DNA from 2 places in the Streptomyces sp. NPDC034085 genome. Region 1 is predicted to be linked to the other one. Evidence: riboswitches for the same ligand, from Rfam matches in the RefSeq annotation. Region 1 holds a riboswitch; the other holds the start of a gene.
What was found. A riboswitch is a leader RNA that binds a small molecule or an ion and turns the genes downstream of it on or off. The one in region 1 is predicted to bind glycine.

Region 1 (14,221 bases):
TGATCTGGGAGTCCCGCGGGCAGGCCCACCTGTTCGGCGCCCGGGGAGTCTCCGGGATCCTGAACGTCGAGATCACCCCCGAGCTGGTGGTGAAGCTCGCGGGCGCGTACGCGACGATGCTGAAGAAGGGCGCCATCGTCACGACGTCCCGTGACCACTCCAGAGGTGCCCGTGCGCTCAAGCGCGCGGTGATCTCGGCGCTCCAGGCCAGTGCCATCGACGTACGCGACCTGGAGAACGTGCCGCTGCCGGTGGCGCGTCAGCAGACGGCCCGGGGCGCGGCCGGCGGGATCATGATCAGGACCTCGCCCGGGGTACCGGACTCGGTGGACATCATGTTCCTCGACGAGCGGGGAGCCGACCTCTCCCAGGCCCAGCAGCGCAAGCTGGACCGGGTGTACGCACGCCAGGAGTACCGGCGTGCGTTCCCCGGGGAGATCGGCGACCTGCAGTTCCCGTCGAGCGTATTCGACTCGTACACGGGCTCGCTGCTGCGCCGGGTGGACACCACCGGAATCGCCGATGCCGGACTCAAGGTGGTCGTGGACGCCTCGAACGGCAGTGCGGGGCTCGTGCTGCCGAGCCTCCTCGGCCGCCTCGGTGTCGACGCGCTGACGATCAACCCCGGTCTCGACGAGTCCAGGCCGACCGAGACCCGGGAGTCCCGGCGGGCGGGGCTGGTGCGGCTCGGCGAGATCGTGGCCTCGGCCAGGGCGGCCTTCGGGGTGCGGTTCGACCCGGTGGGCGAGCGGATCTCCCTGGTGGACGAGCGGGGCCGGATCATCGAGGACGACCGGGCGCTGCTCGTGCTCCTGGACCTGGTGGCCGCCGAGAAGCGCAGCGGCCGGGTGGCCCTGCCGGTGACCACGACGCGCGTCGCCGAGCAGGTGGCGGCGTACCACGGCACCCAGGTGGAGTGGACGACGACCTCGCCCGACGACCTGACCCGGGTCGGCCGCGAGGAGACCACGATCTTCGGCGGGGACGGCCGGGGCGGTTTCATCGTCCCGGAGTTCAGCAGCGTCTTCGACGGATCGGCGGCCTTCGTGCAGCTGATCGGACTGGTGGCGCGGACGCAGCTCACCCTGAGCCAGATCGACGCCCGCATCCCGCGCGCGCACGTGCTCAAGCGGGACGTGCCCACCCCCTGGGCGGCGAAGGGGCTCGTCATGCGGCGGGTCGTGGAGGCGGCCGGCGACCGTCAGGTGGACACCACCGACGGCGTGCGGGTGGTCGAGGCCGACGGCCGGTGGGCGCTGGTCCTGCCGGACCCGGCGGAGGCCGTCACCCACCTGTGGGCCGAGGGCCCCGACGACGCCTCGGCGCAGGCACTGCTCGACGAGTGGGGCGCGGTCGTGGACGGAGCCGGGCAGCACTGACCGGCGGGCGTCAGCCGGGAACGCGGTTCCGGCGGGCCGGGTGCGGGGAGCCACCCGCCCCGGCCCGCCGGACGAGCGCATTGGGTGTGGGCGGCGCCGACATGCGACGATGTGCGGCATGTCGCAGCCGCCCACCAACCGGAGTTCGGCAACACCGCCGGCGCGCCCGGACGCGTCCATGTCGCTGCTGACCCACGTCATGGACCACAGCCTGGACGAGGGCTATGCGGAAGCCGCGGCACGGCGCGAGGCGGACGGTACGGCGGGGCTGCCCCGCACCCTCAAGGCCAAGCTGGCGCTCGCCGCCGGCCTGGTGATCGCCGCCATGGTCGTCACGCTCGGCGCGGCGCAGGCGCGGGTGGCGGCGCCGGTGCTGGCCAAGGAGCGCCAGGAGCTGATCGACCGGGTGCGGCGCGCCGGTGATCACGCGGACGGGCTGGAGCGCGACATGGAGCGGCTGCGCACCGAGGTCGCGGACCGGCAGCGCGCCGCGCTGAAGCAGCAGGTCGGAGAGCGTGGCCGGCTGGTGGAACTGCTGGCGGGTGCAACCGAGGTGCGCGGTCCCGGCGTCAAGCTGGTGGTGGACGATGCCAAGGGCGCCTCGTCGGGCGGCGGTGGCGGCCCGCGCGAGAGCGCCGGGTTCTCGAACACCGGCCGGGTGCGCGACCGGGACATGCAGCGGATCGTCAACGGGCTCTGGCAGGCGGGTGCGGAAGCCGTCTCGATCAACGGGCAGCGGCTGACGGCGCTGTCGGCGATCCGGGCCGCGGGCGACGCGATACTGGTCGACAACAAGCCGCTGGTGCCCCCCTACGAGGTCCTCGCGGTGGGCGACGGGAAACGGCTCGGGACCGCGTTCCAGGACTCCGTCGACGGGCAGTACCTGCACGTCCTCCAGGAGAGCTACGGGATCCGCTACAGCCTGACCCCGATGGACGAGGTACGGCTGCCGGCCGCGTCGAGCCTGACCGTCCGCACAGCCACAGCAGAAGAGCCGAAGAAGGGTGCATCGTGATCGCGGTACTGGGCCTCTTGGCCGGAGTGGTGGCCGGGCTTCTGGTCCGGCCCGAGGTGCCGGCCGTGGTGGAGCCGTATCTGCCGATCGCCGTGGTCGCCGCGCTCGACGCGGTGTTCGGCGGCCTGCGCGCGATGCTGGACGGCATCTTCGTCGACAAGGTCTTCGTGGTGTCGTTCCTGTCGAACGTGGTAGTCGCCGCGCTGATCGTCTTCCTCGGCGACAAGCTGGGCGTCGGCTCCCAGCTGTCGACGGGCGTGGTCGTCGTCCTCGGCATCCGGATCTTCTCCAACGCCGCGGCCATCCGCCGGCACGTCTTCCGGGCGTGAGGCCGATGAGCACGCAGAACACCCCGCCCGGTGAGCCGGAGGTCCCCGGGCAGCACGGGTCCCCGGCCGGCGCGCCCCGGCCGCAGGAGCCCCGGCAGGAGCCCGGCCCGGCCGGGCCGGAGGAGACCGGCCGGCAGCGGCTGGCCGCCGGGCTGTGGCCGCCGCGGTTCAGCCGGGCCCAACTGATCGTCGCGCTGCTGCTGTTCGTCCTGGGCCTCGGCCTCGCGATCCAGGTCCGCTCGAACAGCGACTCCAGCGCCCCGCTGCGCGGCGCCCGCCAGGAGGACCTGGTCCGCATCCTCGACGAGCTGGACGGGCGGACCCAGCGCCTGGAGGACGAGAAGCAGCGGCTGGAAGACCAGCGCAAGGAGCTGCAGAGCAGCTCCAACCAGGCCGAGGAGGCGCGTCGGCAGACGGTGGAGAAGGAGCGTCAACTGGGCATCCTGGCGGGTACGGTGGCAGCACAGGGCCCGGGCATCACGCTGCGGATCACCGACACCAAGGGCCAGGTGCGGTCCGACCAGCTGCTGGACACCCTCCAGGAGCTGCGGGCGGCCGGGGCCGAGGCGATCCAGATCAACGGTGTGCGTGTCGTGGCGGGGTCGTACTTCTCGGACGAGGGCGGCGGGGTCGGCATCGACGGTAAGAAGATCACACAACCCTATGAATTCAGGGTGATCGGCAAACCGCAGGATCTGGAGCCGGCGCTGAACATCCCGGGCGGTGTCGTGCAGACCATGGAGAAGGAACAGGCCACGGTCGCCGTCACACGGTCGGCGAAGATCGTTGTGGACGCCTTGCGGGCTGCGAAGCAGCCTGACTACGCTCGGTCGTCATCGCCGTGATGCGGGATGCGACGTGGACAGGCTCACGCGGGCCGACGCCTGCGGGGGGTCGACGCACGGAAGTCGCCGTGCGTGGTGGAAACTGTCTGGTGGTTACGGACGTTGTCAGAATGTCCGGGTCGGCAGGTGTGTGCATGCAGAGTTCGTCCTGCCCCACGGGCGGGTCTGTTTCGGTCAAGGGGAATCGCCCGTGAAGTTGTTTGAGAAGTTGTTCGGCAAGAAGAAGAACGAGGAAAGCGGTGCGGCACGGCACCGCGCGGGGCAGCCGGAAGCGGAAGGGCAGGGCGACAGGCCCCTCTTCCGCGACGAGGTGGCCGGCCCGGGTGACGCGGGGGCGCGCGGCGCGTCGTCCGTTGACCCCGCTGGTTCCGGACGCATAGGTTTCGGTGACCCATCAGCCTCAAGTGCGGGTGGAGGGTACGCCTCTGACCCGTATGCCACCAGTGCCTCCGCGGGGCAGCCGCGGCGCGAGGAGCCGTCCATGTCGGCCGAGCAGACGTGCGGCAGGTGCGGGCACCGCAGCGATGCGGCGAGCCGTTTCTGCTCCAACTGCGGGGCGCCGCTGCGGCCGGGTCTGACGCCGGAGCGCGCTTCGGAGACCACGTCCACCATCTCGATCTCGGGCCTGGAGGCCTACGAGGCCGAGGGATCGGGCCAGCACGCTCCGTCCTCGCTGTCCCCCGAGGCCCAGGCCGCGGTGGAGGCGCTGCCCCCCGGTTCCGCCCTGCTCATCGTGCGGCGCGGACCCAACTCGGGCAGCCGCTTCCTGCTGGACGGCGAACTGACCACGGCGGGCCGGCACCCGCAGAGCGACATCTTCCTGGACGACATCACCGTCTCCCGCCTGCATGTCGAATTCCGCCGGAGCCCGGAGGGCGGCTTCACCGTCTCCGACGTGGGCAGCCTCAACGGCACGTACGTGAACCGCGAGCCGATCGACTCCGTCGCCCTGCACAACGGCGACGAGGTGCAGATCGGCAAGTACCGGCTGTGCTTCTACGCGAGCCTGCGGGGCGCCTGACCCCCTCGGACACCGTCCGGGGGGCACCCCACCCCCGGACACCCCCGGGGGGACCCCAGGGAAGGTTCCATGCTGCGTACCCCGACGGGCGGCGCCTCGAAGAACGGCGCCGCCGGCCCGTCCCGGCAGCTGGTCAGCATCGGCATGGTGCTGACCATGCTGCGCGACGAGTTCCCCGAAGTGACGATTTCCAAGATCCGCTTCCTGGAGGCGGAGGGGCTCGTCGAGCCCAGACGCACACCTTCCGGATACCGCAAGTTCAGCACGGACGACGTGGAGCGGCTCGGGCGCATCCTGCGCCTGCAGCGCGACCACTACCTGCCGCTGAAGGTCATCCGGGAGCAGCTCGACGCGCTCGACCGCGGTGAGCAGATCCGCATCCCCGGGCCCGCGGCGCACGGGGAGTCCGTGGATCCCGCGGGTGCCCCCACGGTCGGCGGGGAGCCGGGCGGGGAGCGGCCGACGGTGGCCCGGGTCGGCCGGGCCGAGCTGCTCGCCGCCGCCGAGGTGGACGAGGTCCAGCTCGTGGAGTGGGAGTCGTACGGGCTCATCTCCGAGGCCCCCGGCGGCGGGTTCGACGCCGAGACCGTCACCGTGGCCCGGCTGATCGCGGAACTGGGCCGGTTCGGGCTCGAGCCCCGCCATCTGCGGGCCATGAAGGCTGCGGCGGACCGGGAGGCCGGTCTGGTGGAGCAGCTCGTGGCCCCGCTGCGCCGCCACCGCAACCCGCAGACCCGGGCCCACGCCGAAGCCACGATGAAGGAGCTCGCAGGGCTGTCCGTACGGCTCCACGAGGCCCTGGTCCGGGCCGCTCTCGGGGTCCGTCCGCACTGATCCGACGGGTCCGGGGGAGCCCCGACTACCCAAACCTGCCGAGCACGTCCTAGGGTTGCTGTGTGAACGAGCTCGACGTTGTGGGTGTCCGGGTGGAAATGCCCTCCAACCAACCGATCGTGCTCCTGCGTGAAGTGGGAGGCGACCGGTACCTCCCCATCTGGATCGGTCCTGGGGAGGCGACCGCCATTGCCTTCGCGCAGCAGGGCATGGCCCCTGCCCGGCCGCTGACGCACGACCTGTTCAAGGACGTGCTGGAGGCGGTCGGTGAGGAGCTCACCGAGGTCCGGATCACGGATCTGCGGGAGGGCGTCTTCTACGCGGAACTGGTCTTCGCCAGTGGAGTCGAGGTGAGCGCGAGGCCGTCGGACGCCATAGCGCTGGCCCTGCGGACGGGAACGCCGATCTACGGCAGTGACGGCGTCCTCGACGACGCCGGCATCGCGATTCCCGACGAGCAGGAGGACGAGGTGGAGAAGTTCCGCGAGTTCCTCGACCAGATCTCCCCCGAGGACTTCGGAACGGGCCCCCAGTAGTCCCGCCGAAGGCCGCGCGGCTCACCGGGAACTGTCAGCCCATTCGAGTAGCCTTTCCCGGCAGCGGGGTACGGGAAACCACTCTCAGGGTGATTATCACTCGGCGTGCCGAGTGTGGCGATCGTTGACGCACCCCTGGTCACTGCCTACCTTCGAGGTGGCAGGTCAAGGACGGAGGGTCGGCGTGAGGATCACGGGCGACGGTACGACCGGGGGCACCCCCGCGCGGAGCGACGGTGGGCCGTACCCGCTGCACGGCGGCGCGGCGGGAGCCGCGCACCGTCAGCCGGCGTGCCCGCCGGTCGGGCCGGTGGGTGAGGGCCCGGCGCCCGAGGAGGTCGGCTACCGCGGGCCGACGGCGTGCGCGGCCGCCGGGATCACGTACCGCCAGCTGGACTACTGGGCCCGCACCGGGCTCGTGGAGCCGAGCGTCCGGCCCGCGTACGGGTCGGGGACCCAGCGCCTGTACAGCTTCCGCGACGTGGTCGTCCTCAAGATCGTCAAGCGCTTCCTGGACACCGGGGTGGCGCTCCAGAACATCCGCACCGCCGTCCAGCACCTGCGGGACCGCGGCTTCCGCGACCTCGAGCGCATGACGCTGATGAGCGACGGCGCCACCGTGTACGAGTGCACCTCGCCGGACCAGGTCGTGAGCCTCCTCCAGGGCGGCCAGGGCGTCTTCGGCATCGCGGTGGGCGTCGTATGGCGCGACGTCGAGAACGCGCTCTCCCAGCTGCACGGGGAGCGCGTGGACACGGGGGAGACCCTGGTCGGCCACAATCCCGCCGACGAGCTGGCCGCGCGGCGCAACCGGGCCGTCTGACCCGGACGCCGCCGGGCGCGCCGGCACCACGGCGTTGTCAGTGGCATGGGGCAGCATCGGTGCTGTGAGAGCCGCACCGACCATCCTGCACCTGGACATGGATGCCTTCTACGCCGCCGTGGAACAGGCGTCGAAGCCCAGCCTGCGCGGGAAGGCCGTGATCGTCGGCGGCCTCGGCCCGCGCGGGGTGGTGGCCACCGCCTCCTACGAGGCCCGGCGGTTCGGGGTGCATTCGGCGATGCCGACCGCCCAGGCCCGCCGGCTCTGCCCGAACGGCGCCTACCTGATCCCGCGCTTCAGCCTCTACCGCGAGGTCAGCGATCTCGTCATGGGCCTGCTGCGGGAGCTGTCGCCGCTGGTCGAGCCGCTCAGCCTGGACGAGGCCTTCGTGGACCTGGAGGCGGGCGGAGCGGCCTTCGACGCGGCGGGCGCCCGCGCCACCGGCGAGCGGCTGCGCGCGGACATCAGGGCGGCCACCGGGCTCAGCGGCTCGGTGGGGCTGGCCGGCTCCAAGATGCTGGCCAAGGTGGCCTCGGAGGAGGCCAAGCCCGACGGGCTGCTGCTGATCGAGCCGGGGGCCGAGCGGGAGCTGCTGGCGCCCATGTCGGTGCGCACCCTGCCCGGGGTGGGGCCGGCCACCGGGGAGCACCTGCGGCGGGCCGGGATCACCACCGTGGGGGAGCTGGCCGAGGCCGGCGAGGACGAACTGGTGCGGATGGTGGGCCGGGCACACGGGGTGGGCCTGTACCGGATGGCACTCGGGCTCGACGACCGCCCGGTGGTCGCCGAGCGGGACGCGAAGTCCGTGTCGGTGGAGGACACCTTCGACGTGGACCTGCACGACCGGGTCCGGATCCGGTACGAGGTGCAGCGGCTCGCCGACCGCTGCGTGGGCCGGCTGCGCGGGGCGGGGCACTCGGGGCGGACCATCGTCCTGAAGGTCCGCCGGTACGACTTCTCGACGCTGACCCGCTCCGAGACGCTGCGGGGGCCGACCGACGACCCGGCGGTGGTGCGCGAGGCCGCCGCACGGCTGCTGGAGGGCGTGGACACCACCGGCGGGGTGCGGCTGCTGGGGGTGGGGGTGACGGGGCTGGCGGACTACACCCAGGAGGACCTGTTCGCCCACGCGCTGGCCGCCGCCGGGGAAGAGGCGGAGGGGGTGGCTCCGGAGCCTTCCGGGGCCGGTGAGAGCGGCTCGGCGGCCGCCGGGAGCGCCGGGCCGCCGGAGGGGGCCCCGCCAGCCCCGGAGGCCGAGCAAGCGCCTCCCGTACGGCACTGGGCGGCCGGGAGCGACGTACGGCACGCGGTGTACGGGCCGGGGTGGGTGCAGGGCAGCGGGGTCGGACGGGTGACCGTGCGGTTCGAGCAGCCCGGATCGCCCCCCGGCCGGGTCCGTACCTTCCGGCTGGACGACCCGGACCTGGAGGCCTCCGATCCGCTGCCCCTCGTCGGCGACGGCTAGGCGGTGTCCTGGGGGCGGGGGTGCTGGAAGTCGGAGGGGAGCGCCACGTCCAGCCCGTAGTGGTGGTAGAGCTGGAGCTCCTGCTCGGGCGAGAGGTGGCGGCCGACCCCGAAGTCGGGGGCGTCCTTGATCAGGGAGCGGTCGAAGGGCACGCGCAGGGCGTCGTCCACCACCTCGCTGGGTTCCAGGGGGACGAAGGCGTCGCGTCCGAAGAGGCCGGTCCGGACGGCTGCCCACTCCGGGACGCCCGTGGCGTCGTCGAGGTAGACCTCGTCCACGGTGCCGATCTTGGCGCCGTTGCGGTCGAACGCCTTGCGGCCGATCAGGCTGCGGGGATCGATGTCGGTCTGCACGGTCCCTCCGTACGGTCGCAGTGCGCACAGCTCGTGCGTAATGACTACGAAAGTGCATATTTGGAGAGGGGGCCACTCGAGGGAGGGTCGAGATCCTCGCTGGTAGGCTGGGTGACGGCTGTTGACCCTGTGCGGGAGAGTCCTCCGAGTGAGTACGACGGAGGCGCCGAAGGAGCAAATCCTCCCCGGAATCTCTCAGGCATACGTACCGCACGGACGAGGCCACTCTGGAAAGCAGGGGCAGGTGCCGGGCCCGCAGTGCCGGCTCCTCCCCTCACCGACGGTGAAAGCCGGAGCTCACGGGCGAACCCCGCGACTCCGGTGAAGCTCTCAGGTTGAGATGACAGAGGGGGAGGCCGTCCGGGTGCCCGCGCCGTGGTGCCCCTCGCAGGTCATACGACCAGGAGGCCTCCGTTATGACCGCCAACCGCATTCCGCTCTCCCAGCTCGAGCGGGGCATCCCCTTCGAGCAGCGTCACATCGGCCCGGACGCCGAAGCGCAGGCCAAGATGCTCGCCCAGGTGGGCTACGGCTCCCTCGACGAGCTCACCGCCGCCGCGGTACCGGATGTGATCAAGACCGCCGAGGCGCTGAACCTGCCCGAGGCGCGGACCGAAGCCGAGGTGCTGGCCGAGCTGCGCTCGCTCGCCGACCGCAACCAGGTGCTGTCCTCCATGATCGGTCTGGGCTACTACGGCACCTTCACCCCGCCGGTGATCCTGCGCAACGTCATGGAGAACCCGGCCTGGTACACCGCGTACACGCCGTACCAGCCGGAGATCTCGCAGGGCCGCCTCGAGGCGCTGCTGAACTTCCAGACCCTCGTCGCCGACCTGACCGGTCTGCCGACCTCGGGCGCCTCCCTGCTGGACGAGGGCACCGCGGCCGCCGAGGCCATGTCCCTGGCCCGCCGCGTGGGCAAGGTCAAGGGCGGGGTCTTCCTCGTCGACGCCGACGCGCTGCCGCAGACCATCGCCGTGATCGAGACCCGCGCCGAGCCCACGGGCGTCGAGGTCGTCGTCGCGGACCTGTCCGAGGGCATCCCGGCCGAGATCGCCGAGCGCGGTGTCTTCGGCGTGCTGCTCCAGTACCCGGGCGCCTCCGGCGCCGTCCGCGCGATCAAGCCGGTCATCGACCAGGCGCACGAGCTCGGCGCGATCGTCACCGTCTCCGCCGACTTGCTCGCGCTGACCCTCCTGACCTCCCCGGGCGAGCTGGGCGCGGACATCGCCGTCGGCACCACCCAGCGCTTCGGCGTCCCGATGGGCTTCGGCGGCCCGCACGCCGGCTACATGGCCGTCCAGGCCAAGCACGCCCGCTCGCTGCCCGGCCGCCTCGTCGGCGTCTCCGTGGACGCGGACGGCAACAAGGCCTACCGCCTGGCCCTCCAGACCCGCGAGCAGCACATCCGCCGCGAGAAGGCCACCAGCAACATCTGCACCGCGCAGGTGCTGCTCGCCGTCATGGCCGGCATGTACGCCGTCTACCACGGCCCGGACGGCCTGCGCACGATCGCCCGCCGCACCCACCGCTACGCAGCGCTGCTCGCCGCGGGCCTGACGGCCGGCGGGGTCGAGCTGGTGCACGGCTCCTTCTTCGACACGCTCACCGCCCGGGTGCCCGGCAAGGCCGCCGAGGTCGTCGCCGCCGCCCGTGAGAACGGCGTCAACCTCCACCAGGCCGACGCCGACCACGTCTCGCTCTCCTGCGACGAGACCACCCGCCGCGCCGACCTCGAAGCCGTCTGGGCCGCCTTCGGCGTCACGGCCGACATCGAGGCCCTGGACGAGGCCACCGCCGACGCGCTGCCCGAGGCCCTGCTGCGCTCGGACGCGTACCTGACCCACCCGGTCTTCCACCAGCACCGCTCCGAGACGGCGATGCTGCGCTACCTGCGCAAGCTCTCCGACAAGGACTACGCGCTGGACCGCGGCATGATCCCGCTCGGCTCCTGCACGATGAAGCTCAACGCGACCACCGAGATGGAGCCGGTCACCTGGCCCGAGTTCGGCCAGCTGCACCCCTTCGCGCCGATCGAGCAGGCCCAGGGCTACGCCACGCTCATCACCGAGCTGGAGGAACGTCTCTGCGAGGTCACCGGCTACGACAAGGTCTCCCTCCAGCCGAACGCCGGCTCCCAGGGCGAGCTCGCCGGCCTGCTGGCGGTGCGCGCCTACCACCGCGCGAACGGTGACGAGCAGCGCACCATCTGCCTCATCCCGTCCTCCGCGCACGGCACCAACGCCGCCAGCGCCGTGATGGCCGGCATGAAGGTCGTCGTCGTCAAGACCGCCGACGACGGCGAGGTGGACGCCGACGACCTGCGCGCCAAGATCGAGCAGTACCGCGACGAGCTCTCCGTGCTCATGATCACCTACCCGTCGACGCACGGTGTGTTCGAGGAGCACGTCGCCGACATCTGCGCGCAGGTGCACGAGGCCGGCGGCCAGGTCTACGTGGACGGCGCCAACCTGAACGCCCTGGTGGGCCTGGCCAAGCCGGGACACTTCGGCGGCGACGTCTCGCACCTGAACCTGCACAAGACCTTCTGCATCCCGCACGGCGGCGGCGGCCCGGGCGTCGGCCCGGTCGGCGTCCGGGCCCACCTGGCCCCGTACCTGCCGAACCACCCGCTCCAGGCGACCGCCGGCCCGGAGACGGGCGTCGGCCCGATCTCGGCCGCGCCGTGGGGCTCGGCGGGCATCCTGCCGATCTCCTGGTCGTACGTGCGCCTGATGGGCGGCGAGGGCCTCAAGCGCGCCACCCAGGTGGCGGTGCTCGGCGCCAACTACATCGCCAAGCGCCTGGAGCCGCACTACCCGGTGCTCTACACCGGCCCGGGCAACCTGGTCGCGCACGAGTGCATCATCGACCTGCGTCCGCTGTCGAAGGCGACGGGCGTGAGCGTGGACGACATCGCCAAGCGCCTGATCGACTACGGCTTCCACGCGCCGACCATGTCCTTCCCGGTGGCCGGCACGCTGATGATCGAGCCGACGGAGTCCGAGGACCTCGCCGAGATCGACCGCTTCTGCGACGCGATGATCGCCATCCGCGCCGAGGTCGAGCGCGTCGCGGGCGGCGAGTGGCCGGCGGACGACAACCCGCTGGCCAACGCCCCGCACACGGCCGCGGCCCTGGGCGGCGAGTGGAACCACCCGTACAGCCGCGACGAGGCCGTCTTCCCGGGCGGCGTCTCGGCCGCCGAGAAGTACTGGCCGCCGGTGCGCCGGATCGACGGGGCCTTCGGCGACCGCAACCTCGTCTGCTCCTGCCCGCCGCTGGATGAGTACGACAACTGAGCCGCCGGCGGGCGGGCCCGGGGCGCCCCGGGCCCGCCCGCCGAGGGGCCGGTGACACGGTGAAGGGGCCGGTTCCGGAGCATCGCGCTCCGGGACCGGCCCCTTCACCGTCCGCGGTGCCTGCTCCTAGGCCACCGCGAGCGGGCGGTGCGGGGCGATGATCTGGCCGTCCGGCAGCAGCTCACCGGTGTCCTCGAAGAGCAGGACGCCGTTGCACAGCAGGCTCCAGCCCTGTTCCGGATGGTTGGCCACCGGGCGCGCGGCCTCCCGGTCGGCGGATTCTGATGACGGGCAGGCAGGCTGGTGCTGGCACATGGATGGGTTCTTTCGCTGCGGTGTGGTCTGTTCGCTACGGCTCGATGCGTGATTCATGGCCGTCCCCCTGTGTCGTCCCCGCACCTGCGGGGAGGATGTCCTCAGTGTTCCCCCAGGACGGCTGCTTCGCAGGTATTTCCCGGCAGCTGTCCTCTTGGAATGAGGACGCATCACCCGTGCGGGCGGTTCAGGCCAACTCCCCTGTCATTTCGGGTGGTTCGCATTGACCCGAGCGGACTAGGCCGAATGGGTCACCCGGGTCAAGCCGCGGGGGCCGCGAGCGTGGGCGGGGCGGGTGGGGCCGCCGGGGTCAGCCGGTGGGTCAGCACGGGCAGCAGCTCCGAGACCGGGTACGGCCGGTAGGGGGCGATCCCGGGCGGGGCCGGGGCCAGCGGTACCAGCAGGTCCGCGGCGGCGGGCAGGCCGGCGGCCGCGTCGGCGCCGACCGCCCCGTGCAGCCACAGGGTCAGCATGTACAGCTCCGGTACGGACAGCAGCCGGGGCTGGTAGCTCTTGCCCAGCGACTCCGCCTGGCGCAGGGCGCGTTCCGTGGCGGCCACGTAGGGGCCCTCGAAGAAGTGGGAGAAGGCCCAGCCGTCCGGGGTGAGGCGGGTGTCGGCCGCCGCGACGAAGCGGTCGCCGCCGCGGATCAGGAACCGCCAGCCGGTGAGCCACGTACGGGGCGGGCGGCCGCCGGGCGCGTGGCCGGACACACCGAGCCGGTCGAGCACGTGCACCGGAAGCGGGAGTTCGGCGGTCAGGGGCCCCTGGAACGAGCGCAGGGCGGGGGTGTGCGCCTCGTGGACGGCGGTGGGGGAACCGAGTGCCGCGAGGACGCTGCGCAGGGCGGGCGCGGGAGCCGGGGGGACATGCAGCGGCATGGTGGGTCGCCTCTCACTTGGGAGACCGGTGGTACGGGGGAAAGGGCGGACGGAGCAGTCGCATTCTGGGGTCAGAGGTGGGCTTTGGGGCAATGGCCGCGCGCCAACTCTCTGCCTCGTTTGCGGAGTTTATACGACATGTGTTCACGCAGTGTTTCGGCTAGCCGTCCCGGCTATTTCCGGCAAGGCGTCTTCCGGTCCCGCTGTCATGGTATTCATGCCGGTTGCGCGTGGACAGACCGCGCTGACCTCGGAGGTTACCGGATGGGGGCTCGGCTGGAAAGCTCCGGTAATCCGGAGTCGGCAAAGGCCATGCGGAATTTGCGTCCGGCCGGTTGCCACGGGAATGTGCCGGAGCGCCCATCCGGCCATACCCGCGCGCGCTCCCCGCCAAGCCGTCCCGGCCCGGCGTTATCGATCACCGGGGCGGGGCATCATCGACCGTAACGTGCGCCCGGGCGGACCGGGCCGGACTCGTGGAGGGACGCTTCGATGGGGGAGAAGGTCGTGGCAGGCGGATTCGACCTGTCCGATCGGCATCGGTATCGGAGGAAGCTTCACGAGTGCCTGGAGGGGCTGGAGCGGCTTCTGGCGGAGAAGAGGTTCGATCGTCCCAAGAACATGATGGGACTGGAGATCGAACTGAATCTCGCAGGTGCCGACGGTTTGCCGCGCATGGTGAATGCGCAGGTACTGGAGAGGATTGCGAGCCCTGATTTCCAGACCGAACTGGGAATGTTCAACCTGGAGGTGAACGTACTCCCGCACCGGCTCGACGGCAGGGTATTCGACCAGCTCGCCGAAGAACTGAGCGCGGGCCTCCACTACGCCCACCGGCAGGCCGTGGAGATCGACGCGGGCGTCGTGATGATCGGGATACTGCCCACCATCTCCCGCGCGGACCTGGCCCTGGCGAACCTCTCGGCGGTGGACCGCTACTCCCTGCTCAACGAGCAGATCCTGATGATGCGCGGCGAGGACTTCCGCCTCGACATCGACGGGGTCGAGCGGCTGAGCTGGAGCACCGGGTCGATCGTGCCGGAAGCCGCCTGCACCTCCGTACAGCTGCACCTGCAGGTGACCCCGGCCCGGTTCGCCGACGTGTGGAACGCCGCGCAGGCGG
Region 2 (14,221 bases), on a different contig from region 1:
CCTGCACCAGGCGCTCGGCGAGGATCTTCGCGCCTTCCAGGGTGCGCTCCTGGCGCTCCTTGAACTCGGGCGAGGCCGCGACCTTGAAGGAGACGGCCTTGGCCGCGATCACGTGCTCCAGCGGGCCGCCCTGCTGGCCCGGGAAGACCGCGGAGTTGATCTTCTTGGCCAGCTCCTGCGTCGACAGGATGACACCGCCGCGCGGACCGCCGAGGGTCTTGTGCGTGGTGGTGGTGACGACGTGGGCGTGGGGCACCGGGTTCGGGTGCAGGCCCGCGGCGACCAGGCCCGCGAAGTGGGCCATGTCGACCATCAGGTACGCGCCGACCTCGTCCGCGATCCGGCGGAACGCGGCGAAGTCGAGCTGGCGCGGGTAGGCGGACCAGCCGGCGACGATCAGCTGCGGCTTGGACTCCTTGGCGAGGCGCTCGACCTCGGCCATGTCCACCTGGCCGGTCTCGTCGACGTGGTACGGGACCACGTTGTAGAGCTTGCCGGAGAAGTTGATCTTCATGCCGTGGGTCAGGTGACCGCCGTGGGCCAGGTTCAGGCCCATGATCGTGTCGCCCGGCTTCAGCAGCGCGAACATCGCGGCGGCGTTGGCCTGCGCACCCGAGTGCGGCTGGACGTTCGCGGCCTCGGCGCCGAACAGCGCCTTGATGCGGTCGATCGCGATCTGCTCGACCACGTCGACGTGCTCGCAGCCGCCGTAGTAGCGGCGGCCCGGGTAGCCCTCGGCGTACTTGTTGGTCAGGACCGAGCCCTGGGCCTCCATGACGGCGACCGGAGCGAAGTTCTCCGACGCGATCATTTCCAGGGTCGACTGCTGGCGCGCGAGCTCGGCGTCGACGGCGGCGGCGACGTCCGGGTCGAGCTCGTGGAGGGGGGTGTTCAGAACAGACATCAGGATCCCCTGGGGTCAGTTGCCGGCGGTGAGAGCGGTGTACTCCTCGAAGGAGAGCGCGTCCTTCGGCTCCTCCGAGAGGCGCACCTTGAACAGCCAGCCACCCTCGAACGGGGCGGAGTTCACCAGCGACGGGTCGTCCACGACGTCCTGGTTGAACTCGACGATCTCACCGGAGACGGGGGAGTAGAGGTCGCTGACCGACTTGGTCGACTCCAGCTCGCCACAGGTCTCGCCCTCGGTGACGGTGTCGCCGACCTCGGGGAGCTGGGCGTAGACGACGTCACCGAGCGCGGTGGCGGCGAACTCCGTGATGCCGACCGTCGCGACGCCGCCCTCGGCGTCCGACAGCCACTCGTGCTCCTTGGTGTAACGCAGCTGCTGGGGGTTGCTCATGACCTGATTCTCCTGGATGCGGGGAGGTGGATACGAACGGTGGTCTTGCGTGCTGAGACGGAGCGGACGGTGGGAACCGGTCCGAGGGTTACTTCTGCCGCTTGTAGAAGGGCAGGGCCACGACCTCGTACGGCTCATGCGTACCGCGAATGTCCACGCCGACGCCGGAGGTGCCGGGCGCGGCGTGCTCCGCGTCGACGTACGCCATGGCGATCGGCTTGCCCAGCGTCGGGGAGGGGGCGCCGGAGGTCACCTCGCCGATGACCTCGCCGCCCGCGACCACGGGGAAGCCGGCGCGCGGGACGCGGCGGCCCTCGGCGACCAGGCCGACCAGCTTGCGCGGCGGCTTGGTGGCGGCGACCTCGGCGGCGGCCTCCAGGGCGGCGCGGCCGACGAAGTCGCCCTCCTTCTCGAACTTCACGACCCGGCCCAGCCCGGCGTCGAAGGGGGTGAGGTCCGTGGTCAGCTCGTGCCCGTACAGCGGCATGCCCGCCTCCAGGCGCAGCGTGTCGCGGCAGGACAGGCCGGCCGGCACCAGGCCGGCGTCCTTGCCGGCCTCGGTCAGCGCCTGCCACAGCTCCACGGCGTGCCCGGGGGAGACGAACAGCTCGAAGCCGTCCTCGCCCGTGTAGCCGGTGCGGGCGATCAGCGCGGGCACGCCCGCGACGGTGCCCGGCAGGCCGGCGTAGTACTTCAGGCCGTCCAGGTCGGCGTCCGTGAGCGACTTCAGGATGCCGGGGGACTCCGGGCCCTGGACGGCGATCAGCGCGTACGCGTCGCGGTCGTCGCGGACCTCGGTGTCGAAGCCGGCGGCGCGCTCGGTGAGCGCGTCCAGCACGACCTGGGCGTTGGAGGCGTTGGCGACGACCATGTACTCGGTCTCGCCCAGGCGGTAGACGATCAGGTCGTCCAGGATCCCGCCGTCCTCCTGGCAGATGTGCGTGTAGCGGGCGCGGCCGACGCCGACGGTGGAGATGTTCCCGACGAGCGCGTAGTCCAGGGCCTTCACGGCCTCCGGGCCGGTCAGGGTGATCTCGCCCATGTGGGACAGGTCGAACAGGCCGGCCTTGGTGCGCACGGCGTTGTGCTCGTCGCGCTCGCTGGCGTAGCGCAGCGGCATGTCCCAGCCCGCGAAGTCGGTCATGGTCGCACCGAGCGAGCGGTGCAGCGCGTCGAGCGCGGTCAGGCGGGGGGCAGTGCTCATGGGTGTGGCTCCCGGGTCCCAGGGCATGACATGACGAGGAGGTTCCTCCCCATCTGTCATCGGAACCTGAGAGGTTCGCCGAGAGTTCCCACGGGGGAACGCCGACTTGCACCTTGGGTGGAGCACGCACCGGGCCGTCGGGGACGGCCGCGGTCGGGCTCGCTTTTCAGATCTGCCTCATCCACGCGGTACGGGGCCTGAGAGATTCAAGGGAGGTTCTTGCTCCTTCGGCGCCCGGGCACGGCCTCGCGGCCTGCCGGGACTCTCCCGCGCGGATTCAAGCGGCCGGTATGCAGTTAGGTGTCCAGATGGCGCACATCATTGCACGGGACGCGCGGGAGAGGGCAGTGGGGCCCGGAAGAACGTGCGGTGAGCGTGATCCGTGGACGAGCCGTCCGCGCAGTGGAACGCCCGACCGGAACCGCGACTGCCGGATTACCGTCTCTTTACATTCAGTGGGCACGGGGCCCTCGCGGCCCGATTCGGGGGGAGACGATCACTGTGCGGAGATTCGGAGTGGTGACCAGTACGGGCACGGTCGGGGCGGTGCCGGCCCAGCGGAGCGCCGCCCGCCCCCGGGCCGTCGGCGGCGCGGTGCGCGACCTGCGCGGACAGGCCGCGCGGCCGCACCGGCTCGGCTTCGCGGCCGGGGACATCGTGGTGGTGTCCGGCCTGCCCGGCGGCGGCAAGACCACCCTGATCAAGCGGGCCGCCGAAGCCGGCATCGACTCCCAGGACACCCGTGAGCGCTGGGAGCGCCGCATGCCGGCCGCACTGCCCTACGCGGTGTACCGGCCGCTGGTGCGCGCCGCCCACTACCGGGGGCTGTGGCGCGAGCTGCGCTCCGGCGCCTCTGTGGTGGTCCACGACTGCGGCACCCAGTCCTGGGTGCGGGGTGTCCTCGCGGCCGTCGCCCGGCGGCGCGGCCGGGCGCTGCACCTGCTGCTGCTGGACACCACCGCCGAGGAGGCCCTGTCCGGGCAGGCGGCCCGGGGCCGACGGGTGTCGTCGTACGCCTTCGCCCGCCACCGGAGTGCCGTGGCCCGCCTCCTCGCCGCGGCCGAATCGGGCCGCCCCCCGCGCGGCTGCACCACGACCACCCTCCTGGACCGCCCCGCGGCCGCATCCCTGACCCACATCGCCTTCGACGCCTGAAGCCGGCCGCCTGAGCCCGAAGCCCGGCGTCCGAAGCCCGACGACGCCCCGCCGAGCCGTCCCGCTGCGCGGAGCCGGGCGGCCCGGGCCGGGGTGGCGGCGGGCGCCGCGATAGCCTCGGGGCGACACCGGCGCGGACACAGGGAGAGCAGGCGCACATGCAGGGCAACGGCTGGCCGGCCAACGAGTTGGAGCAGGTGCTCGGGGCGGCGCTCGGACAGGCGGACGCCGGCCCGCGGATCCTCGAGGTGCTCGGCCGCAGCCAGGTCTGGGTGCCGCTGCCCCAGGGCGGCGGGCCCGACAGCGCCGCCCTCGACCTCCCCACGATGCTGATCGGCGGCGAGGCGTACGTCCCCGTCTACAGCTCGGAGGCCCAGTTCCGCTTCGCCGCCGGGCCCGCCATGGACTTCGCCGTCGCCCCCGCCGCCGAGTTCGCCCGGGGCCTGCCCCCGCAGCTCGGCATCGCCGTGAACCCCGAGGGCGCCGTCGGGGTGCCGCTGCCCCCGGCCGCCGTCGCCGAGCTGTGCCGGGCCGGCCGCACCCCGCTCGACGGCCCCGCCACCGGCGGCCGCGTCCGGCTCTTCGAGCCCGACTGGCAGGACGACCCGGTGGACTTCCTCGCCGCCGCCGCAGAGGAGTTCCGGGCCACCGGGGCGGTCGCCGCCGCCCACCGGTGCCTGGCCAGCGTCGAGGGCGGCGAGCCCCAGCTCTACATCGGTGTCCGGCTGGTGGGATGGGAGCCCGAGTCGCGAAACGCCCCGCTGGAGGCGCTCGGCCGCGCCCTGGCCCGCGTACCGGCGCCCTGGCCGGTGCAGTTGATCCTGCTGGACGCCGCCGAGGACCCGGTCACGGACTGGATTCGTGAGCGCGTACGCCCCTTCTACCTGCCGTAGCGCCGCTTAAGCTGGTTCATACGTGTGGACGACGGGCGGACGAAGACGAAGAGGGGTACCGGGTGAGTGCGTCAGGCACGGCCGCGGCCGGGCAGGTCGAGCACATGCTGCGCCAGGTGACTCCCGGGCGCTATGAGGGCTACGAGTCATTCCTGCACGCCCTCGCCGAGGGCAGGCTGTGGATGCTGCTGTGGCAGGGGCAGCCGGGCTCACCGGACGCCCAGTACGGCGGCATGGAGGTGGAGGGGCTCGGCTACGCCCCCTGCGTGACATCCCCGCAGGAACTGGCCGCCAGCGGCTGGAACCGCGGCTACGAGGTGGTCACCGGCCGGGACATCGCCCGCGCCCTCTACCCGGACCGGTGGGGGCTGTGGGTCAACCCGCACGCCCAGGGCGGCGGCCTCGGCGTGCCGTGGGCCGACCTGCGCCGGGTCGCCACCGGCCTGGACCGGATGCCGGCGGGGCCGCTGCGGCTGTCCGAGCCGGCCCTGGAGCTGCCGCAGTTCTACGGGCTGCTGACGCAGCACGCGCACCGCACGCCGGCCGTCAGGTCGCTGCGCCGCGCCTGGGTGCAGCCCTCGCTCGGTTCGGCGTACCTCGCGGTGGGGCTCGACCTCTACGACGCCTCGGCGCCCGCGCTGGAATCCGTACGGGAGATGATGCGCCAGTCCGTCGGCGCCGTGCCCGAGGGCGTCCCGGTGTGCACGGTCGCGCTGGCGGACGAGCACGATCCGGTGGCGATGTGGCTGCGCGCGCAGACCCGTCCCTTCTACGACCGCGAGGGGCAGGCGGCCGCCTACTGAGCAGGCCGGGGGCTGCCGGAACCGGTGGGCGGAGCCGGTTCCCCGAGCCTCCTACAGGGATTCGGGGCGTGCGCCCGCCCCCTGAGACGGACCCCTCCGACGGACAACGGGCCGCCGGGAACCACGGTTCCCGGCGGCCTTCGTCTTGTCCGGATATCGCCGCTGTTGGGCGTCCAATTGGCGTACTCCTCCGCAGGGTTGGCCGCGATGTCCGTTTGCGTACCGAACGGACGGTCTTGCTCCGCTGAGCCGTCAACGGAGTCCGGATAACGGGAACCACAGGCTCAGATCACGGTTGCGCATCCATTCATCTGCGGGTCTGGCGGCTGGTCGAGCGCCCGATGAAGACTCCCCACCCAAGAGCCGGTCAGTCCTCCCAGACGCGGTTCTGCACGTGGACTTCGCCGCTCGTCCCACCCGGCGCGTCCGCACTTCCCGCACCTCAGCTGCACCGCACCGCACGCACCGCACCCTGCTCCACCCACAGCACGGCCGCACTGCCAGCACTGCCAGCACCTCGCACCTCGTACGCGTTCACGTGCCCCGAGCACTCGAGCGCCACTCCGCACCAACGCCGCCACAGCGGCGGGCATGGGCCGACCCACCCGTCGGCCGAGAGGGGTCCCCACCACGATGACGGCACCACTGCACGACACGAGCGCGGAAACACCCGCACCCGTGTCCGTAGCCGACGTCCCTGCCAAGGCCATCGAAGGCCGCTCGCCCGGCCGCATCGCCTGGATGCGGCTCAAGCGCGACAAGGTCGCGCTGACCGGCGGCGTGATCGTGATCCTCCTGATCCTGGTGGCGGTCTTCGCGCCGCTGATCGTGAACCTGCTGGGCCACGACCCCAACGAGTTCCACGAGGACATGATCGACCCGGACCTGGGCACGCCGCTCGGCTCCCTGGGCGGCATCAGCTCCGACTTCCTGCTGGGCGTCGAACCGACCAACGGGCGCGACGTGTTCAGCCGGATCGTCTACGGCGCCCGCATCTCCCTGGTCGTCGCCTTCCTGGCGGCCTTCGTCTCGGTCGTCCTCGGCAGCCTCCTGGGCGCCCTCGCCGGTTTCCTCGGCGGCTGGGTGGACGGGATCATCAGCCGCCTGATGGACCTGCTGCTGGCCTTCCCGCAGCTGCTGTTCACCATCGCCCTGGTCTCCGTGGTCCCCAACTCCGTGTGGGGGTTCGAGGGTTCCGGCGTACGGATGGGCGTGCTCATCCTCGTCATCGGCTTCTTCGGCTGGCCGTACATCGGCCGCATCGTCCGGGGCCAGACGATCTCCCTGCGCGAACGCGAGTACGTCGAGGCCGCGCGCAGCCTCGGTGCCGGCCGCGGCTACATCCTGGTCAAGGAGCTGCTGCCGAACCTGGTCGCGCCGATCCTCGTCTACGCCACGCTGATCATCCCGACCAACATCCTGACCGAAGCGGCCCTCAGCTTCCTGGGCGCCGGCGTCAAACCGCCCACCGCTTCCTGGGGAAAGATGCTCTCCGACGCCGTCCCCATCTACCAGGACGACCCCATGTACATGGTGGTCCCCGGCATGACGATCTTCATCACCGTCCTGGCGTTCAACCTCTTCGGGGACGGGCTGCGTGACGCACTCGACCCCAAGGGCAGCTGAACCGCTTCTTCGCTTCACCACCTATGGAGGTTGGACAACCGTGATCCGCAGAAACCAGGCTCTCGCGATCACCGCCGTGATCGCCGCCCTCTCGATGACCGCCGCGTGCGGCAACGGGGCCAAGAAGGACGACAAGGCGGACGGCGACAGCGGCAAGGGCTACAGCGGCGCCGCCACCGCCGTCATCAACCCCTCCGACGCCAAGGGCGGCGAGCTCAAGCTCTGGTCCCCGCAGGACGTGGACTACCTCGACCCGGCGCGCGCCTACTACGGCTTCGTGTGGAACATGCAGCGGCTCTACGTGCGCAGCCTGCTCGCCTACGACGCCAAGCCCGGCAAGGACGGCACCAAGGTGGTCCCGGACCTCGCCGAGGCCCTGCCGGTCATCAGCAACGACGGCAAGACGTACACCCTGAAGCTCAAGGACGGGGTGAAGTTCGAGGACGGTACGCCGATCACCTCGAAGGACATCAAGTACGGCGTCGAGCGCGTCTTCGCGCAGGACGTCCTCTCCGGCGGCCCGACCTACCTGATCGACCTCCTCGACCAGGGCCAGAAGTACCCCGGCCCGTACAAGGACACCGACCCGAACAAGATGGGTCTGAAGACCGTCGAGACGCCGGACGACAAGACCATCGTCTTCAACCTGGCGAGCGCGAACTCGGACTTCAGCTACCTGCTGGCCATGCCGTCCTCCTCGCCGGTCCCGGCGGCGAAGGACACGGGCGCCACGTACACGAACAAGCCCATCTCCACCGGCCCCTACAAGGTGGAGAGCTTCACCGCCGGCAAGGGCGCGACCTTCGTCCGCAACGAGAACTGGGACCCGAACACGGACCCGATCCGCAAGGGTCTGCCGGACAAGGTCTCCTTCACGGTCACCACCAACCCGGACGACATGGACCAGCGCCTGCTCTCCGGCGACATCGACATGGCCGTCGACGGCACCGGTGTCCAGCAGGCCGCGAAGAACAAGATCCTCAAGGACGCGAACCTCAAGAAGAACGCGGACAACCCCTTCACCGGCTACATCCGCTACTTCGCCTTCCCGCAGACGGTCGCCCCGTTCGACAACATCGAGTGCCGCAAGGCCGTCATCTACGCGGCCGACCCGAAGTCCCTCCAGACCGCCCGCGGCGGCCCGACCAGCGGTGACCTGGGCGCGAACATGCTCCCGGCCGGCGTCCCCGGTTCGGACAAGGCCTACGACCCCTTCAGCCTGACGAAGGGCAAGCCGCAGGAGGCCAAGGCCAAGGCCGCGCTGAAGGCCTGTGGCAAGCCCGACGGCTTCGAGACCACCATCGCGGTGCGCAACAACCGCGCCCCCGAGGTCAAGACCGCCGAGTCCCTCCAGGCCTCGCTCGCCAAGGTCGGCATCAAGGCGACGATCGACCAGTTCGACGGCAAGCTCTCCTCCTCCACGATCGGTTCGCCCGAGAACGTGAAGAAGAAGGGCTACGGCATCATCGTCATGGGCTGGGGCGCCGACTACAACTCCGGCGCGGGCTTCCTCCAGCCGCTGGTCGACGGATCGTTCATCCTGCCGAACGGCAACAACAACTACACCGAGGTCAACGACAGCGAGATCAACGGGCTGTTCGACAAGGCCGCTGCCGCCGCCACCCCGGAGGCCGCCGCTCCGTTCTACACGGAGATCAACAAGAAGGTCATGGACAAGGCGCTCTACCTGCCGATCAACTTCGACAAGGCGCTCGTCTACCACAACCCGCGCCTGACGAACGTCTTCTTCAACGAGTCCTTCGGCAAGATCGACCTCGCCACCGTGGGCATCGCGCAGAAGTAGCAGTCCGGGCTGCACGGCAAGCGCCGTGCAGCCCGCCGGCCCGGCCGACCGCCGGGCGGGCATCCGCAACTCAGCACGTAAGTAAGTGCCTTCACCGCACATGCGCTAGTCCGAAGGGCAGGTGAAGGCCGCAGGCGGTGGCCGCCGCCCCCACGAGGGGCGGCGGCCGCCAACCCCGGGCGGCCGACTGCAGTGCTCGTCTACCTCATACGGCGGCTGTTCAACGTCGCCGCCACGCTGCTGGTGGTCTCCGTGGTCACCTTCGGCATCTTCTTCGCGGTCCCGAAGCTGACCGGCAGCGATCCCGCGCTCATGTACGCCGGCCGGGAGACCAACGAGACCGCCCTGGCGGGCATCCGCGTGAAGATGGGCTTCGACAAGCCCATATCCGAGCAGTACCTGCTCTTCGTCAAGGGCGTCTTCGCCGGCCGCGACTACGACGGCGGCACCGAGATCACCCACTGTGCGGCTCCCTGCTTCGGCTACTCCTTCAAGACCGAGGCGCCCGTCTGGGAGACCATGATGGACCGCATCCCGGTCACCCTCTCGCTCGCCCTCGGGGCGGCCGTGATCTGGGTGATCGCCGGCGTGGCCACGGGGGTGGTCTCCGCCCTCAAGCGCCGCACCGCCATCGACCGCACGGTCATGGTCGGCGCCCTCGCCGGCGTCTCCCTGCCGATCTTCTTCACCGGCATGGTGGCCCCCGCGATCTTCGTCTACAGCCTCGGCTGGCTCGACGTCTCCAACTACAAACCCCTGACCGAGGATCCGGTGGCCTGGCTCAACAGCCTCATCCTGCCCTGGATCACCCTCGCCTTCCTCTTCGCCGCCACCTACGCCCGCATCACCCGGGCGACCATGCTGGAGGTCCTCGGCGAGGACTACATCCGCACCGCCCGGGCCAAGGGCCTCAAGGAGGGCGTGGTCATCCGCAAGCACGCCCTGCGCTCCACGCTCACCCCGATCGTCACCATGTTCGGCCTCGACCTCGGCGGCCTCCTCGGCGGCGCGGTGCTCACCGAGACGACCTTCAACTTCCAGGGCCTGGGTACGGCGGCCGTCGCCGCCATCGGCCAGGGCGACCTGCCCGTGATCATGGGCGTCACCCTGCTCGCCGCACTGTTCGTGGTGATGGCCAACCTGATCGTGGACCTGCTGTACGCCGTCATCGACCCGCGCGTGAGGCTGACGTGACCAAGAACGACCCCGACCAGCCGGCCTTCGTGCCCGAGCAGGGCGGCGCGCCCGACGCGGCCCCCTTCCTCTCCGTGCGCGACCTCAAGGTCCACTTCCCGACCGACGACGGCCTCGTGAAGTCCGTCGACGGGCTCTCCTTCGACCTCGAGCGCGGCAAGACCCTCGGCATCGTCGGCGAGTCCGGCTCCGGCAAGTCGGTGACCTCGCTGGCCATCATGGGCCTGCACCGCACCGGCAACGCGCGCAGCCGCCCCGCCATCTCGGGCGAGGTGCTCCTCGACGGCGAGGACCTGGTCCAGGCCGACGCGGACCGCGTACGGCGCCTGCGCGGCCGCAAGATGGCGATGGTCTTCCAGGACCCGCTGTCCGCGATGCACCCGTACTACTCGGTCGGCAAGCAGATCATCGAGGCGTACCGCACCCACCACGACGTCGACAAGAAGAAGGCCCGCACCCGCGCCGTCGAGATGCTCGACCGCGTCGGCATCCCGGAGCCCCACCGGCGCGTGGACGCGTACCCCCACGAGTTCTCCGGCGGCATGCGCCAGCGCGCGATGATCGCGATGGCGCTGGTCAACAACCCCGAGCTGCTCATCGCGGACGAGCCGACCACGGCCCTGGACGTCACCGTCCAGGCGCAGATCCTCGACCTGATCCGCGACCTGCAGAAGGAGTTCGGCTCCGCGGTCATCATGATCACGCACGACCTCGGCGTGGTCGCCGAGATGGCCGACGACATCCTGGTGATGTACGGCGGCCGCTGCGTCGAGCGCGGCACCGCCGAGAAGGTCTTCTACGGCCCCCGCCACCCGTACACCTGGGGACTGCTCGGCTCCATGCCGCGCATCGACCGCGACCAGACCGAGCGCCTGATCCCGGTCAAGGGCTCTCCGCCCAGCCTCATCAACATCCCGAGCGGCTGCGCCTTCAACCCCCGGTGCCCCTACGCCGACGTGCCCAAGGGGGGCATCACCCGCACCCAGCGCCCCGAGCTGACCGAGGACGACAGCCGGCACTGGTCCGCCTGCCACATGTCGCAGGAGGAGCGGACCCGGATCTGGACCGAAGAGATTGCGCCGAAGCTGTGACGGACATGAAGAAGGACGCGGCGGAGACCGCCGTGCAGGACACCGGGGCGGAGCCGCTGCTGAAGGTGACCGGACTGGTCAAGCACTTCCCCATCAGCAAGGGGATGCTGCGGCGCCAGGCCGGGGCCGTCAAGGCCGTCGACGGGATCGACTTCGAGGTCCGGCGCGGTGAGACCCTCGGCATCGTCGGCGAGTCAGGCTGCGGCAAGTCGACCATGGGCCGGCTGATCACGCGCCTGCTCGAACCGACCGGCGGGCGCATCGAGTTCGAGGGCCAGGACATCACCCACCTCGGCGTGGCGGGCATGCGGCCGCTGCGCCGGGACGTCCAGATGATCTTCCAGGACCCGTACGGCTCGCTGAACCCCCGCCACACGGTCGGTGCGATCGTCTCGGCCCCCTTCAAGCTCCAGGGAGTCACCCCGGAGGGCGGGATCAAGGCGGAGGTGCAGCGGCTGCTGGCCCTGGTGGGCCTGAACCCGGAGCACTACAACCGCTACCCGCACGAGTTCTCGGGCGGCCAGCGCCAGCGCATCGGCATCGCCCGGGCGCTCGCGCTCAAGCCGAAGCTGGTGGTGGCGGACGAGCCGGTGTCGGCGCTGGACGTCTCCATCCAGGCCCAGGTGGTCAACCTGCTGGACGACCTCCAGGAGGAGCTCGGCCTGACGTACGTGATCATCGCGCACGACCTGTCGGTCATCCGGCACGTCTCGGACCGCATCGCGGTGATGTACCTCGGCAAGATCGTGGAACTCGCGGACCGCAAGTCGCTGTACGAGTCGCCCATGCACCCGTACACCAACGCCCTGCTCTCCGCCGTCCCGGTCCCGGACCCGCGCCGGCGCGGGGCGAAGAGCGGCCGCATCCTGCTCAAGGGCGACGTCCCGTCGCCGATCTCCCCGCCGGCGGGCTGCCGCTTCCACACGCGGTGCTGGAAGGCGACGGAGGTGTGCGGCAAGCAGGACCCCCCGCTGGTCGCCCTCAAGCCGGGCCACGAGGTGGCCTGCCACCACCCGGAGAACACCCCGCCGACCCCGTCGGCCTGACGCGCGGCTAGCCCGGCTCGGCGCCGGGGCGCCTCCCCGGCTTCGCGCCGCTGCGCCGGACTCCGTCCGGCGGACGTCGGGCGGGGTCGTGGGCCCACGCGGGGGCCGGCCGTCGCCTGCGGGTCTAGGGCCGCTGCGCGGAGCGGCCCCCGACCCGCCCTTCCACCGTTCCCCGGGGCTCCGCCCCAGCCCCGGCAACCCGGGCTGTGCCCGGCCCCCGGGCTGGGTCGGGCGACCCGGGCTGTGCCCGGCCCCCGGGCTGGGTCGGGCGACCCGGGCTGTGCCCGGTAACCCGGGCTGTGCTCGGCATCCGGGCTGTGCCCGGTAACCCGGGCTGTGCTCGGCATCCGGGCTGTGCCCGGCACCCCGGGCTGGGCCGGGCCGCCGGTTGGGCCGAACCCCTCGGGGTTTCGGCTCGCGGGCTTTCCGTTGGGTGGTTCAGCCTCGCCGGCGATTGAGGCGCGGGGGCTGGGGGCGGAGCCCCCGAGGGGGGGCCGGGGCGGAGCCCCGGGGAACGGGCGAAGGGTGGGGCGGGGAGCAGCCCCGCGCAGCGGACACCGCCGGCCCGCCGCCAGGCGACAATGGCGGGGTGTTCCACGATCTCTTCCCGCCCGGCATCCAGCACGCCCTGGACCTCGCGGGCATCTTCGTCTTCGCCACCGCCGGCGCCCTCCTCGCGGTCCGCAAGAACTTCGACGTCTTCGGCATCGCCGTCCTCGCCCTCGTCACCGCCCTCGGCGGCGGCCTGCTGCGCGACCTCTGCATCGGGGCCGTCCCGCCCGCCGCGTTCAGCGAGCTCAGCTTCTTCGTGACCCCTCTCATCGCGGCCGCGATCGTCTTCTTCCTCCATCCCGAGGTGCAGCGCATCAACCGCGCCATCAACGTCTTCGACGCCGCCGGCCTCGGCCTGTTCTGCGTGTCGGGCACGACCAAGGCCTACGAGTACGGCCTCGGCCTGACCTCCTCCGCCGCCCTGGGCGTGGCCACCGCCGTCGGCGGCGGCGTGCTGCGCGACGTCCTGGTCAACGAGGTGCCCTCGCTGCTGCGCGACCGCGAGATGTACGCCGTGCCCGCCGTCGTGGGCGCCGCCATGGTGGCCCTCTTCATCAGCTTCGAGATGCTGAACCCCTTCACGACCGCCCTGGCGACCGTCACCACCTTCGTGCTGCGCCTGCTCGCGATGCGCTACCACTGGCGTGCCCCGCTGGCCTGGAACCGCCGTTCCTCGGTGGCCGAAGAGGTGTAGGTCCCACCGCCCGGCAAAAGCTACCGCTTAGTAGCTTCGCGGTGTACCGTCGTCGCCATGTCTTACGCAGCGGCCCAGGCCTCCATCGGCGACAGCGAATTCGACCGCGACACCACCATCACCGCCCGCGCGGGCGAGCCCGGGGTGTACGACGCGGAGCTGTCCGCCGGCTGGACGATCATCACCGCCGTCAACGGCGGCTATCTGCTGGCCCTGGTCGGCCGGGCCCTCGCGGCGGCCCTGCCGCACCCGGACCCCTTCACCGTCTCCGCCCACTACCTCACCTCGTCCGTGCCCGGTCCCGCCGTGATCCGCACCGAGGTGGTCCGCGTCGGCCGCACCCTCTCCACGGGCCAGGCCTCCCTCTTCCAGTACGACGAGAGCGGCGCCGAGATCGAGCGCATCCGGGTCCTCGCCTCGTACGGGGACCTCGCCGCGCTCCCCGACACCGTCCACACGGTGGCGCAGCCGCCGGTCATGCCCGCGTACGAGGACTGCCTCGGCCCCGAGGCCGGCCCGGCCCCCATCCCGGGGAGCAACGCCATCGTGGACCGGCTCCGGCTGCGCCTGGACCCGGCGACGGCGGGCTGGGCGGTCGGGGCGCCGTCGGGGAAGGGCGAGATGCGGGCCTGGTTCGAGCTGGCCGACGGCCGCGACGCCGACCCGCTGTCGCTGCTGCTCGCGGTGGACGCGCTGCCGCCGACCGCCTTCGACCTCGGCCTCCTCGGCTGGGCCCCGACCGTGGAACTCACCACCCACATCCGCCACCGCCCGGCCCCGGGCCCCCTCCGCGTCGGCATCGTCACCCGCAACCTCGCCGGGGGCTTCCTGGAGGAGGACGCCGAGGTCTGGGACTCGG

Region 2: linked by a shared signal. The riboswitch ahead of gcvT (glycine cleavage system aminomethyltransferase GcvT) and the one ahead of gcvP (aminomethyl-transferring glycine dehydrogenase) in region 1 are both predicted to bind glycine.

Annotation. Positions count from the first base shown of each region.
Region 1 covers NZ_JBVISL010000004.1:2,006-16,226, forward strand. Annotated here, with positions in the region: gene ACZ501_RS14825 (mannose-1-phosphate guanyltransferase) at 1-1,379, shown strand, start outside; gene ACZ501_RS14830 (DUF881 domain-containing protein) at 1,489-2,394, shown strand; gene ACZ501_RS14835 (small basic family protein) at 2,391-2,723, shown strand; gene ACZ501_RS14840 (DUF881 domain-containing protein) at 2,729-3,568, shown strand; gene ACZ501_RS14845 (FHA domain-containing protein) at 3,699-4,589, shown strand; gene ftsR (transcriptional regulator FtsR) at 4,659-5,423, shown strand; gene ACZ501_RS14855 (bifunctional nuclease family protein) at 5,486-5,959, shown strand; gene ACZ501_RS14860 (MerR family transcriptional regulator) at 6,144-6,782, shown strand; gene ACZ501_RS14865 (DNA polymerase IV) at 6,847-8,247, shown strand; gene ACZ501_RS14870 (PRC-barrel domain-containing protein) at 8,244-8,600, opposite strand; glycine riboswitch at 8,723-8,821, shown strand; gene gcvP (aminomethyl-transferring glycine dehydrogenase) at 9,017-11,902, shown strand; gene ACZ501_RS14880 (DUF5999 family protein) at 12,029-12,217, opposite strand; gene ACZ501_RS14885 (hypothetical protein) at 12,478-13,098, opposite strand; gene ACZ501_RS14890 (glutamate-cysteine ligase family protein) at 13,591-14,221, shown strand, end outside.
Region 2 covers NZ_JBVISL010000002.1:954,730-968,950, forward strand. Annotated here, with positions in the region: gene glyA (serine hydroxymethyltransferase) at 1-904, opposite strand, end outside; gene gcvH (glycine cleavage system protein GcvH) at 920-1,300, opposite strand; gene gcvT (glycine cleavage system aminomethyltransferase GcvT) at 1,389-2,504, opposite strand; glycine riboswitch at 2,681-2,784, opposite strand; gene ACZ501_RS09780 (AAA family ATPase) at 3,000-3,659, shown strand; gene ACZ501_RS09785 (enhanced serine sensitivity protein SseB) at 3,818-4,552, shown strand; gene ACZ501_RS09790 (enhanced serine sensitivity protein SseB C-terminal domain-containing protein) at 4,615-5,355, shown strand; gene ACZ501_RS09795 (ABC transporter permease) at 5,989-6,981, shown strand; gene ACZ501_RS09800 (ABC transporter substrate-binding protein) at 7,076-8,785, shown strand; gene ACZ501_RS09805 (ABC transporter permease) at 8,978-9,979, shown strand; gene ACZ501_RS09810 (ABC transporter ATP-binding protein) at 10,009-11,070, shown strand; gene ACZ501_RS09815 (ABC transporter ATP-binding protein) at 11,076-12,116, shown strand; gene ACZ501_RS09820 (trimeric intracellular cation channel family protein) at 12,706-13,362, shown strand; gene ACZ501_RS09825 (thioesterase family protein) at 13,420-14,221, shown strand, end outside.